DNA from 4 places in the Massilia sp. CFBP9012 genome. Region 2 is predicted to be linked to each of the others. Evidence: predicted binding sites of a transcription regulator. Region 2 holds the regulator's gene; each other region holds the start of a gene.

The links. The regulator sigma-54, encoded in region 2, starts transcription at its own class of promoters, with help from an activator protein. The targets are predictions, from matches to a motif close to TGGCANGNAANCTGCTTT.
Region 1: the regulator sigma-54 is predicted to act here: its motif matches at 1,411-1,428, upstream of SOM61_RS10040 (pilin).
Region 3: the regulator sigma-54 is predicted to act here: its motif matches at 968-985, upstream of SOM61_RS14815 (CmpA/NrtA family ABC transporter substrate-binding protein).
Region 4: the regulator sigma-54 is predicted to act here: its motif matches at 1,507-1,524, upstream of SOM61_RS05350 (PEP-CTERM sorting domain-containing protein).

The regions. Positions count from the first base shown of each region.
Region 1 is NZ_JAXCWM010000005.1:211,923-215,006, reverse strand. Features, by position in the region: gene SOM61_RS10045 (S9 family peptidase) at 1-784, shown strand, start outside; gene SOM61_RS10040 (pilin) at 840-1,337, opposite strand; gene sucD (succinate--CoA ligase subunit alpha) at 1,643-2,524, opposite strand; gene sucC (ADP-forming succinate--CoA ligase subunit beta) at 2,543-3,084, opposite strand, start outside.
Region 2 is NZ_JAXCWM010000003.1:467,520-470,603, reverse strand. Features, by position in the region: gene hpf (ribosome hibernation-promoting factor, HPF/YfiA family) at 80-439, opposite strand; gene SOM61_RS07010 (RNA polymerase factor sigma-54) at 515-1,993, opposite strand; gene lptB (LPS export ABC transporter ATP-binding protein) at 2,005-2,772, opposite strand; gene lptA (lipopolysaccharide transport periplasmic protein LptA) at 2,769-3,084, opposite strand, start outside.
Region 3 is NZ_JAXCWM010000008.1:101,091-104,174, reverse strand. Features, by position in the region: gene SOM61_RS14825 (hypothetical protein) at 1-148, opposite strand, end outside; gene SOM61_RS14820 (hypothetical protein) at 252-446, opposite strand; gene SOM61_RS14815 (CmpA/NrtA family ABC transporter substrate-binding protein) at 1,238-2,407, shown strand; gene ntrB (nitrate ABC transporter permease) at 2,447-3,084, shown strand, end outside.
Region 4 is NZ_JAXCWM010000003.1:90,171-93,254, forward strand. Features, by position in the region: gene SOM61_RS05345 (right-handed parallel beta-helix repeat-containing protein) at 1-1,005, opposite strand, end outside; gene SOM61_RS05350 (PEP-CTERM sorting domain-containing protein) at 1,562-2,203, shown strand; gene SOM61_RS05355 (c-type cytochrome) at 2,306-3,084, opposite strand, start outside.

The DNA of each region.
Region 1 (3,084 bases), on a different contig from region 2:
GTTCTCGTTTGCCGGCGCCAATGGCGAGACCGTGTATGGCTACGTGATGAAGCCGTGGAATGCGCAGCCCGGCCAGAAATATCCGGTCGCCTTCATCGTCCACGGCGGCCCGCAAGGCAGCTTCGGCAACAGCTGGAGCTACCGCTGGAATCCGCAGGTGTATGCGGGCGCGGGTTACGCGGCCGTGTTCATCGACTTCCACGGCTCGACCGGCTATGGCCAGAAGTTCACCGATTCCATCAGCAACGACTGGGGCGGCAAGCCGCTGGTCGACCTGCAGAAGGGATATGACGCGGCGGTGCAGAAATTCTCGTGGCTCGATCGTTCACGCGATTGCGCGCTGGGGGCGTCGTACGGCGGCTACATGATGAACTGGATCGCGGGTAACTGGTCGGATGAGTTCAAGTGCATCGTGAATCACGATGGCGTGTTCGATACGCGCGGCATGGCGTACTCGACCGAGGAACAGTGGTTTACCGACTGGGAGAGCGGCGGGCCTTACTTCAAGGTGCCGGAGAACCATGAGCGCTTCAATCCGGTTCATCACGTGAACAAGTGGAAGACGCCGATGCTGGTGATTCAGGGTGATCTGGATTTCCGCATTCCTACCGCGCAGGCGTTGGGGACGTTTACCGCGCTGCAGCGCATGGGTGTGGAGAGCAAGCTGCTGGTGTTCCCGGATGAGAACCATTGGGTGTTGAAGCCGGCGAACTCGGTGCAGTGGCATCACACTGTGGTGGGGTGGCTGGATCAGTATCTGAAGACGCAACCTGCTGCGAAATAAGGCTGAAAAGCAAAAAGCCCGCTGTGAAGCGGGCTTTTTGCTAGGCAAGCGAGGATTACTCGGTCGGGGTGGTGGTCGGGGTCGTCGCTGGTGGATTGTTTTTGGTAATCGCTTCCGAGGCAGCTTCATTGGTGATGGTTGCCGATGGAGTATTCCTCCAAGCCAGAGTCGCCGCGCCTTCTTCAGTCACAGGTTCCATGGTGATCGTACCGCCGTTGACGCCGTCACCGATCGTACTGCTCAGAGTAACAAGGATTTCACCACCGTCAACTGCAACACTAGCGATTTCTGAAGTCGCGAACGTTGCTGGAACACCGTTACTACCGCTGTCGCAAGAGTCCAAGCCACCGTTTTCCTGCGAGCACACCGCTACGGCGGTTTTGACGGAAGAAACCGACGCAAGCGCCGCAGCAACCTTCGAACGAATGGTGTAGTTGCTGTACTGCGGAATTGCGACCGCTGCCAGGATACCGATGATCGCAACGACGATCATCAGTTCGATCAGGGTGAAGCCGCCTTGGGCGTTTTTGCTTGGCATTTGCTTGAAGTTCATTTTTCTCTCCAGGAGTGGTATTTCAAAAAGTAGGACTACGTATCTTGTACTGCTCTGCTGCTACGCTTTCCTATATGCAAGCGGCGTGCCAGCTCGAAAGTAGCAAGAAACTGTCGATTTTATGAATACCCTGATAACAAAATGCTGTGCCATGACAAAATCTGATGCCTCCAGTGACAAAATTTGTCAGTGCCATGCGGCAATTTTTGTCAGGCGACGAAGATTGGCGACGAAAAATGGACTCGCAAATAAAAACGGGGAGCCGAAGCTCCCCGTTTTAGCGCTCGATCAAGAAATCGTCAGGATTACAGCATTGCCTTCAGCAGACGCGCCATTTCCGACGGGTTCTTGGTGACGGTGATGCCGCAGGCTTCCATGATTTCCAGCTTGGCTTGCGCGGTGTCTGCGCCGCCCGAGATCAGCGCGCCGGCGTGGCCCATGCGCTTGCCTGGAGGCGCGGTGACGCCAGCGATGAAGCCGACGACTGGCTTCTTCATGTTGTCCTTGATCCAGTAAGCCGCGTTGGCTTCGTCCGGGCCGCCGATTTCGCCGATCATGATGACCGCGTCGGTGTCAGGATCGTCATTGAACATCTTCATGACGTCGATGTGCTTCAGACCATTGATCGGGTCGCCGCCGATGCCGACTGCCGACGATTGGCCCAGGCCCAGTGCGGTCAGCTGGCCGACTGCTTCATAGGTCAGGGTGCCCGAACGCGACACGACGCCGATACGGCCCTTCTTGTGGATGTGACCTGGCATGATGCCGATCTTGATTTCGTCAGGGGTGATCAGGCCTGGGCAGTTCGGACCCAGCAGCAGGGTCTTGGAACCGGCTTTGGCCATGCGATCCTTGATTTCCATCATGTCGCGGACAGGGATGCCTTCGGTGATGCAAATTGCCAGGTCCAGCTCGGCTTCGACGGCTTCCCAGATTGCAGCTGCTGCGCCAGCTGGTGGGACGTAGATCACCGACACGTTGGCGCCAGTTTCTTTCTTGGCTTCAGCAACGTTAGCGAAAATTGGAATGCCTTCGAAGTCCTCGCCGGCTTTCTTCGGGTTCACGCCAGCAACGAAGGCTTCCTTGCCGTTCGCGTAGTCGCGGCACATACGGGTGTGGAACTGGCCGGTCTTGCCGGTGATGCCCTGGGTGACTACTTTGGTATCTTTGTTGATCAGAATCGACATTTTTATTTCCTTAGCGAATTAGGCTTTACCAGCGGCGGCGGCAACGACCGACTTCGCTGCGTCTTCCATCGTGTCTGCGGCGATGATCGGCAGGCCCGATTCAGCCAGCATCTTCTTGCCCAGATCTTCGTTGGTGCCCTTCATGCGCACGACCAGTGGCACTTGCAGCGACACGGCTTTCGAAGCAGCGATCACGCCTTCAGCGATGACGTCGCAACGCATGATGCCGCCGAAGATGTTGACCAGGATAGCTTTCAGGTCAGGGTTCTTCAGCATGATCTTGAAGGCTTCGGTCACTTTCTCGGCCGTAGCGCCACCGCCCACGTCCAGGAAGTTGGCCGGCTCGCCGCCGAACAGCTTGATGGTGTCCATGGTCGCCATGGCCAGGCCGGCGCCGTTCACCAGGCAGCCGATATTGCCGTCGAGCGAGATGTAGGCCAGGTCGAATTTCGATGCTTCGACTTCAGCTGGATCTTCTTCGTCCAGGTCGCGGTAGGCGACGATTTCCGGACGGCGGTACAGGGCGTTGGCGTCGAAGTTGAACTTCGCGTCCAGGGCGA
Region 2 (3,084 bases):
CCCGCCGGATTGGATGTGCCACAGATGCAAAAAGGGCGTCCCCTCAGACGCCCTTAGCTAGTGTGAGCCCTGCGCCTGATCAGGCGACAGCAGCGTCTTCGCCGTCGATTTCCGGCATGCGTTTGATCGAAGTACGGCTATGGTCTTTCAGTTGCTGCTTGTGTTTGAGGATCTGTCGGTCCAGCTTATCCATCAGCGTATCGATCGCGGCGTACAGGTCTTGTGCGACGCTGGCCACGTGCAGGGTCTTTCCCGACACCTGGACGTTGATCTCTGCTTTTTGCCTTTTTTCTTTTTCAGTGAGGTTGTCGACGGCCAGGAAGACGTGGGTGTCGATCACCTGGTCGAAATGGCGAATGATGCGCTCGAGCTTATTCTGAACGTATTCACGGATGGCGGGGGTTACTTCGAGATGATGGCCACTGATTGTGAGGTTCATACACACTCCTTTGAAAATGTTGCACCGTGTGGACCACAGGAACGCGACAAGGCACGATGTCTGTGGACGGCGCAGTTACAAGGACTTGCGGAGGCTTACAGGGGGTATCTTGAGGGCTTCACGGTATTTTGCAACCGTGCGGCGCGCGATGACCATGCCTTGTTCCCCGAGCATCTCCGCGATCTTGCTGTCGGATAAAGGGTTCCTAGGGTCTTCTGCTCCTGTCAATTGTGCAATGAGCGCACGGATTGCCGTCGAGGATGCTTCGCCTCCCGCCTCGGTGGCAACGTGGCTGCCGAAGAAATACTTCAACTCAAACATGCCGTGCGGGGTCAGCATGTATTTCTGCGTTGTGACACGAGAAATTGTGCTCTCGTGTAGGCCTAGTGTATCAGCTATCTCACGTAAAACAAGGGGCCGCATGGCAACCGCGCCATGGGAGAAAAAATTGCGCTGGCGCTCGACGATCGCCTCCGCCACACGCAGGATGGTGTCGAAACGCTGGCGCATATTCTTGATGAGCCACTTCGCTTCCTGCATCTGCGCGCCCATCTGCGCCTCGCTCTTGCCCTGCTTGAGCATGCTGGCGTACAGGCTGTTGACGCGCAGGCGCGGCATCACGTCCGGGTTCAGGGTGACCGCCCAGCCGCTCTTGGAACGGCGCACGATCACGTCCGGCACCACATAGTCCGACACGTTCGAAGCGAACGCCGCGCCCGGATGCGGATTGCATTGGCGCACCACGGCCTGCACCTCGCGCAAGTCTTCGTCGTCGCAGTCGAGCGCTTTTTTCAGCTTGCTGTATTCGCGCTGGGCGAACCAGCTCAGGTAACCCTCGACGATGGTCAGGGCCATGCGCCGCGTCACCATCGGCACGCCCGGCATGCGCCGGATCTGCAGCGCCAGGCACTCGGCCGCGCTGCGCGCGCCGACGCCCACCGGGTCCATGCTCTGCACCAGCGCCAGCGCGCAACGCAGCTCTTCGATCTCGATGTCGAGTTCTTCGGGCAGCCTTGCATGGATCTCGTCGAGCGGTTCTTCGAGGTAGCCGTTGTCGTCCAGCGCATCGATCACCAGCTCGGCCAGCGCGCGGTCGCGCGCCGACAGGGTGGCTTCGCGCACCTGCTCCATCAGGTGTTCGCGCAGGGTGATGGCGCAGGCTTCCAGCTGCGGGCGGCCGTCCTCGTCCTCGCCACCGCCGCCTGAAGATGGCGCGCCACCTTCGCTCCAGTCGGCGTCGCTGCGCTCGTTGTCGGCGCCGCCCTCGAAACCCTCGCCCTCCTGCGCCGGCGCATCCTGGCCCTCGGCCTGCTGGCCGGGCGCCGGCGGCGCTTCGCCACTGGCGGGCGCATTGTTGATGGCGCCGTCGGCCAGCAAACGCACCGAATGGTCGAGCGGGTCGTCGAGCCGCTCGAGCAAGGGGTTATCGCCCAGTATCTGCTCGATCTCCTGGTGCAGTTCGAGCGTCGACAGTTGCAGCAACCGGATCGACTGCTGCAGTTGCGGCGTAAGCGCGAGGTGCTGCGAAGTGCGAAGTTGCAGGGACTGTTTCATCTAGGCGTCGCTCACATGCGGAAGTGTTCACCCAGGTACACGCGGCGCACCGACTCGTCCGCGATGATGTCGTCAGGGCGGCCGGAGGCAAGCACCGCGCCCTGGTTGATGATGTAGGCGCGGTCGCAGATGCCGAGCGTCTCGCGCACGTTGTGGTCGGTGATCAGGACACCGATCCGGCGCTCCTTCAGGAAGCGCACGATGCGCTGGATCTCGATCACGGCGATCGGGTCGACGCCGGCGAACGGTTCGTCGAGCAGCACGAAGCGCGGATTGGTCGCCAGCGCGCGCGCGATCTCCACGCGGCGGCGCTCGCCGCCCGACAGCGACAGCGCCGGGTTCTCGCGCAGCTTCTCGATCTGCAGGTCGGCCAGCAAGGTGTCGAGGCGCTCGTTGATCTGGTCTTTCGACAGCGGCTTGCCGTTGTCCTTCTGCAGCTCGAGCACGGCGCGGATGTTATCTTCCACCGTCAGCTTGCGGAATACCGAGGCCTCTTGCGGCAGGTAGGACAGGCCCAATACGGCGCGGCGGTGGATCGGCAGGCTGGTGATGTCGGTGCCGTTGATGTCGATCGAGCCGGCGTCCGACGGCACCAGGCCGACGATCATGTAGAACGACGTGGTCTTGCCGGCGCCGTTCGGGCCCAGCAAGCCGACCACTTCACCGCACTCGACCTGCAGCGACACGTCGCGCACCACCAGGCGCTTGCCATAGCTCTTCTGCAGGCCCTTGACGACCAGGGTGCTGCAATCGCCCAGATCCATCGGGATTGCCGTCATTGCGCTCCTCCGGCGGGGGTGCGCTTGGGCGAGAGGATCAGGGTGCCGCGGCCGCCGCCAACCTTGCTCTGGCCGCTGACGTCGTTGCGCACGGTGGCCACTTCCTTGCGGCTGTCATACGAGATGAAAGGGCCGGTGACCTGGTTGCTCAGTTGATCGTTTTCCAGTTCCTTGATGAGGGCATTCGAGTACAGGCGCACCAGCTCGGCGCGCTCGTCGTACTCGATGCGCTCGGCCTGGCCCTCGACCCACAGGTTGGGGCCGCCGTCGCGCTTCTGGCGGAACGTGGTGAGCTTGCCGTTGTTGGCGGTG
Region 3 (3,084 bases), on a different contig from region 2:
ACAGCTGTTCGGACAGGTCATGGTCGTGGAACGAGGCGCCCACGAGTTGAAGGGCAAGGATCAGCGCGCACAGGCAGGCCAGCACCCGGCGCAGGGGGGCGCTCGCTGCACAATAAGGTGCGTGCTGACGTGTGGCCTGGAACTGCATGCGATCCCGATCGACGATGATGCGGGGCAGTATAGCCCAGCCGGCATCGAGCCGACAACCTGGGCAACAACCGGGCCGCACGCAGCATGGCGCACGGCAGGGCTTACTCGAAGTTGATCAGCAGCGCGGTCAGGCCGATGCAGGCGGCGGCGATGACGCCGATGCGGGTGCGCAGGCGGCGGCCGCTGGAGACGATGTCCTTGGCGATGCCGCGCCTCGGCGCGCGTGGGTTGCTGCGGTCGACCGCGGTGGCTGCGTGGATCGCAGAATGGTGGCGTTCGGTATGTTCGGTGTTCATGGTTAACTCCAACGCCGTCTCGAATGGAGACAGGCAAATCAATGAATGGCCGGCGTGAGCCGGGCGAAATATGAAGATGGTTCGCCGGTCAGGCGCGCGGTGCGCGCTGGGCGGAAGCGGATTTACTGACAACTGCGCCGGCCCGCCGCTGTCTGGTGACGCTGGCTGGAGTGAGGCGGGCGGTGGATGCGTGACATGCGGATGCCAGTACAAAAGCTTCGAAATCGGTATCCGGGACGAGAGCAAGACATGCAAGTCGGGCTGCGTTCCGGACGTTATTTATTTTACATGTGTGCCCGGTATATACAAGGGGCGCACGATTGAGACAACGGATGTTTTCTCAGTGCAACAACCCATCCTAGCATGCCGTATGCGGTAGCAGAAGGGCGTATTTGCAGGTTCTCTGCACTGACGCAACAGCCCGTCCAAAATGATGCGCTGCGCAATCGCAGTGCGCCATTTCCGCCATCGCGCGGTGCGCCGGAGGTGCGAAATGACGGCGCGCCACTCTGCGTGCTCGCTGGCATGAAGATTGCGTAATCGTCATCAGCGCAATGGAGCGCTGCGTGCGCCGCCAACGAAGGCAGCGCCCACCAAGACAACGACGTCTACCGGAACATGAATGCGTTCATGTCGGGTACGCGTCTTTTTTTTTGCCTGACTACATTGGGATTGCGATGAAAAATCAGAAGCTTGAAGCGAAGAGCGTAGCGACGGCGGATGTCGGCGAAGTCGACGTCACGCGCAGGAAGGTCATTCATGGCGCAGGTCTGGTAGCGGGAGGAAGCTTGATGGGGCTGGCAACGGGCGGCGTGTGGGCGGCGGGTTCGGACAAGCCGGAAAAGACCGAGATCAAGATCGGGTTTATCCCACTGACCGATTGTGCGTCGGTGGTGATGGCCTCGGTGCTGGGCTTGGACAAGAAGCACGGCGTGAAATTCGTGCTGAGCAAGGAAGCGTCGTGGGCCGGCGTGCGCGACAAGCTGGCCAACGGCGACCTGGATGCGGCCCACGTGCTGTACGGGCTGCTGTATGGCGTCCAGATGGGCATCGGCGGGCAGCGCAAGGACATGGCGGTGCTGATGGGCCTGAACAACAACGGCCAGGCGATCACGCTCTCGAAGCAGCTGGCGACCAAGGGCGCCGTGGATGGCCAGTCGCTGGCCAAGGTGATGCGCACCGAAAAACGCGAATTCACCTTCGCCCAGACCTTCCCGACCGGCACCCACGCGATGTGGCTGTACTACTGGCTGGCGGCGAACGGCATCAACCCGATGAAGGAAGCGAAAGTCATCACGGTGCCGCCGCCGCAGATGGTGGCCAATATGCGGGTCGGGAATATGGACGGCTTCTGCGTCGGTGAACCGTGGGGCCACCGCGCCATCATGGACGGCATCGGCATCACCGCCATCACGACCCAGGACATCTGGCGCGACCATCCGGAGAAGGTGCTGGGCTCGACCCTGGAGTTCGCGAAGAAGCACCCCAACACCTGCCGCGCCATGATGGCCGCCATCATCGAGGCCGGCCGCTGGATCGACGCCTCGATGGCCAACAAGAACAAGATGGCCGAAGTCATCGCCGCCAAATCGTACGTCAACACCAGCAAGGACGCGATCGACCAGCGCATCATGGGCCGCTACCAGAACGGCCTTGGCAAGACCTGGGACGACCAGAACTACATGAAGTTCTACAACGACGGCGCGGTCAACTTCCCGTATCTGTCGGACGGCATGTGGTTCATGACCCAGCATCGCCGCTGGGGCCTGCTCAAGCAGGATCCGGACTACCTGGCCGTGGCCAGCGCGGTCAACCAGGTTGCGCTGTACAAGGACGCGGCGACCGTGGCCAAGGCGCCGGTGCCTGCGAGCCCGATGCGCAGCTCGAAGCTGATGGACGGCACCGTATGGGACGGCAAGGACCCGAAAGCCTACGCCGCCTCGTTCAAGGTCAGGGTCTGATTTTCATTTGCTGTCATCTTGTGTGAATAGGGGAATGCCATGAACGCTATCCTGAAATCCGAACGCCATGCGCCTGCAGGTGGCGGCGCGACCGTTGTTACGTTGCCGCTCGCCGTCGACGCGCCAGTCGCCAGTGCCGCCAGTGCCGCACCTCCCGCGCGCAAGCCGGCGCCCGTCGTGCGCGGCGCGCAGCCGTTCGCCAGGGCGGTGAAGGCGGTCTTGCCGCCGCTGGTGGGCCTGGCATTCGTCGTGCTGGTGTGGCAGCTGATCGCCACCCGCAACGAGGCCTTCCCGTCGCCGCTGATGACCTTCCAGGAAGCGCTCAAGCTGTTCGCCGATCCCTTCTATCACAACAGCCCGAACGACCAGGGCATCGGCTGGAACGTGCTGGCATCGCTCAAGCGGGTAGCGGTGGGCTTCGGGCTGGCGGCGCTGGTGGGCATTCCGCTGGGTTTCGTCATTGGGCGGGTGAAGTTCGTGAACGGCATGTTCGGCCCGATCATCAGCCTGTTGAAACCCGTGTCGCCGCTGGCCTGGCTGCCGATTGGCCTCTTGGTGTTCAAGTCGGCCGATCCGGCGGCGATCTGGTCGATCTTTATCTGCTCGATCTGGCCGATGATCATCAATACGGCGGTCGGCGTGCAGCGCGTGCCGCAGGATTACATGAACGTGGCGCG
Region 4 (3,084 bases), 380 kb from region 2:
AGAGCGGAAATTGCTTTTCTGAACAGCGCTCGCCTGGCCGGTCACCGTACCGGTACCACCGAAGATATTGTTCTGAATCAGGGCTGCCTTCGTCACCTTGCCGCCGATCAGCACGAACGTGCCACGCGAGCTGTCCTCGTTCAGGAAGGTGTTGTTGACCACGTACAGGTCTTGCCCTGGGTTGGTCGCGCCTTCCAGTCCATAGGCCAGCATGCCCGGGTTGTTGTGAGCCGACGGTTGATGGATCACATTGCCGATCACATACGATGTGCCACCGTTCGGCAGGTCGATCTCGTAGCTCGGCTTGCCGCTCTTGGTCGAACCGGTCTGGCCGGACGGCGTGCTCGAGAAGCGGTTGTAGGTGATCGTATTGAGCTTGGCGCGCGACTTCAGGTTGTGGCCGACGTTGGCGTCGTGCGAATAATTGAAGCGGAACAGCAGGCTGGCGATATTGCCGATGTACAGGTTGTGCGAATAGCCATCGCCATAGCCGTTATAGCCAAACTCGCTGTACTCGATCACGACATTGCTGTTGGCGTTGGCGCCGGACAGGATGCCGTTCTCGTTATCGTGCAGGAAGGACGAGCGCAAGGTGAAGTTGGTGCCTTCCAGGCGCAGTGCGGCGCCGTTCTTGTCCGGCACCCTGGCGCCGTACATCTCGACGTTCTCGACGATGATATTGTTGCCCTTGACGACCCAGGTCGCCTTGCCTTGGGCATTCTTACCGGCGGCATTGATCTTTGGACGGCCATTGACGCCGCGGATGGTCAGATCATGGACGGAGATCGCGCACACGTCGCCACTATAGGTCTTACCTCCCTGGATCTCGATGATATCGCCCGCCTTGGCCTTCGCAAAGGCGGCGCAGGGCGCCGCGTAGGTCTTGCCTGGGCCCACGGACAGGGTGGCGGCTGAGGCGCTGCCAACGGCTGCCAGCGACATCAGCAGCGCGGCGTTCAAGCGAAAGGCGTGGTGTTTGGTCGAAGCAGAGTTGCAGAATTGCATGATATTTATCCTGTAAAAAATTCCGATTGGAATTTGTTCCGGTTGGAAAGTTTTGAAGGATACGATATTTACGACGGCCTACTTGTAACTAATTGTGACAGTGCATTATGGAAATATTTAACAAATATACATTCACTAGCATGTCTGCAAACTATTTCTTGCAAGAATTTTTTGTAACAGAATCGTAGTGTTTATATACACTCTTCTATTTCTTTTAGAAAAGAATTTGAATATGTAATCCCGGAAATTAAAAGATCTGAATTAACACAGGTAAATGTTTCGAAAACGTGTGGGTAAAGGACCATCGCTGGGGGAAGCCAGCAAGCTGGCAGGGGTAATGGATGGCCCAAGGAAGGCAGAATGATGTTCGGAGAGAAAATCGAACTGGTAGTTTGAAAGAGGTCTCTACCAAAAGCTGATGTCGGAATAATTTACAGGGAGCACCTGTCAGTAACTGGTGCTTTGCGCTAATTAGTTGATTTTTATCGATAAATTTCTTACCGGCATGAAACTTGCATTGATATCAAACATAGCATTTTCATACTAAGGGGAAACCGTGCGTAAATTTATTGGATCGATTCTTATTGTCATGGCGACAATGGGGCTGGGAGCGCAGGCTGCGGTTGCCGCACCGCTCGTCGCAGCTGGCTCCACCTATTCCTTCTATCTGCAAGGCGAGGAAAGCGATAATGCCTATACCGGTATTGCCGCATTCGATGGCGTGGCGGAACAAGGTTTTCGCAACACCGGTGCGTTCACGGTGAACGAGTCCGAAACAGATCTTGGCAATGGTCAATCGCTCATCAGTATACAGATTCGCAGTGTCGGTGATTTATTCCCGTTCTTGGGAGAAACTGCGATCTACGGAATCGGCCTTTTCGATTTTCCGCTGATGCTGACCAGCGCGGTTTCCCTGTATGAGGCCCGCGTTTCTTTCCTCGATGCCGGTAATAAGGTGCTGGTCGATAGCGGCAATCTCGCCGGTGACGTTTATCAGAATAATCCCTGGGACGGTTATTTCCCGGCGACGAATGACGCCTTCGGTACCGAGGGAGTGGGCGGTCTCGGCGTGCTGGGAATTAACTTCGATTTCTTCGTGAGCACCGAACCGGCCGCAGTCCCCGAGCCGGCTGGCGCGCTGTTGATGGGGCTTGGCTTGATGGCCATGCTGACCATGCGTCGCCGCCGTTCGCAGTGATCGAAACGGGCTTATTGCTGGGTTGCGCTGCAACAACGTTCATGATCTTTGAAACAAAAAAGCACCCAATCGGGTGCTTTTTTATTGGAGCCGTCGCGCGTCTTATTTGACGGCGGCCACCATGTAATCGACCGCGGCCTTGACCTCTGCATCGGGGATGGTGGCGCCGCCTTTTGGCGGCATGAAGCCGGTCTTGCCCTGGAAGCCCTTGATCGCGTGCTCGTACATCACGTTGGCGCCCTGGCCGAGACGCGCGGTCCACGCTGCCTTGTCGCCAAACTTCGGCGCGCCGGCAATGCCTGCGCCATGGCAGGCGATGCAGGCCGAGTCATAGGCTTTCTTGCCGAGGTCGGCGCTGGCAATGGCTGGCGCGGCTGCCGGGGCAGCGGCAGTGGCCGCGGCTGGAGCGGGCGTTGCGGCCGGGCTTGCTGCTGCTGCTGGTGCTGTGGCGGTAGCGGCGGCGTCGGCTGGAGCCTCGGCGGCGGCCGGGGCAGGCGCGGGTTCGGCCGGTTCCTTGAAGCTGGCGCCGCTCTTGTTGGCCATGAAGACGACGGCGCGCTCGACCTCGAGATTGTCCAGGTCCGGATTGCCGCCCTTGGCCGGCATCGCGCGGATGCCTTCGATGGCGTGCTTGAGGACGGTGTCATAGCCTTGCGCCAGGCGTGCGCCCCAGGCGCCGTTGTCGCCGGTCTTTGGCGCGCCGGCCATGCCGCTATCGTGGCAGGCCGCGCAGGTGGCGGCATAGACGGCGCCGCCGGCCTGCAGCACGCGCGGCGCATTGGCGTCGACCAGGATGAAACCTTCTTCGGAGACGGGGCGGATACGGTTGGAGATCGCTTCGGCGCTCTGGCTGTCGGTGCCGGCGCCGGTGGTGGCGGTGC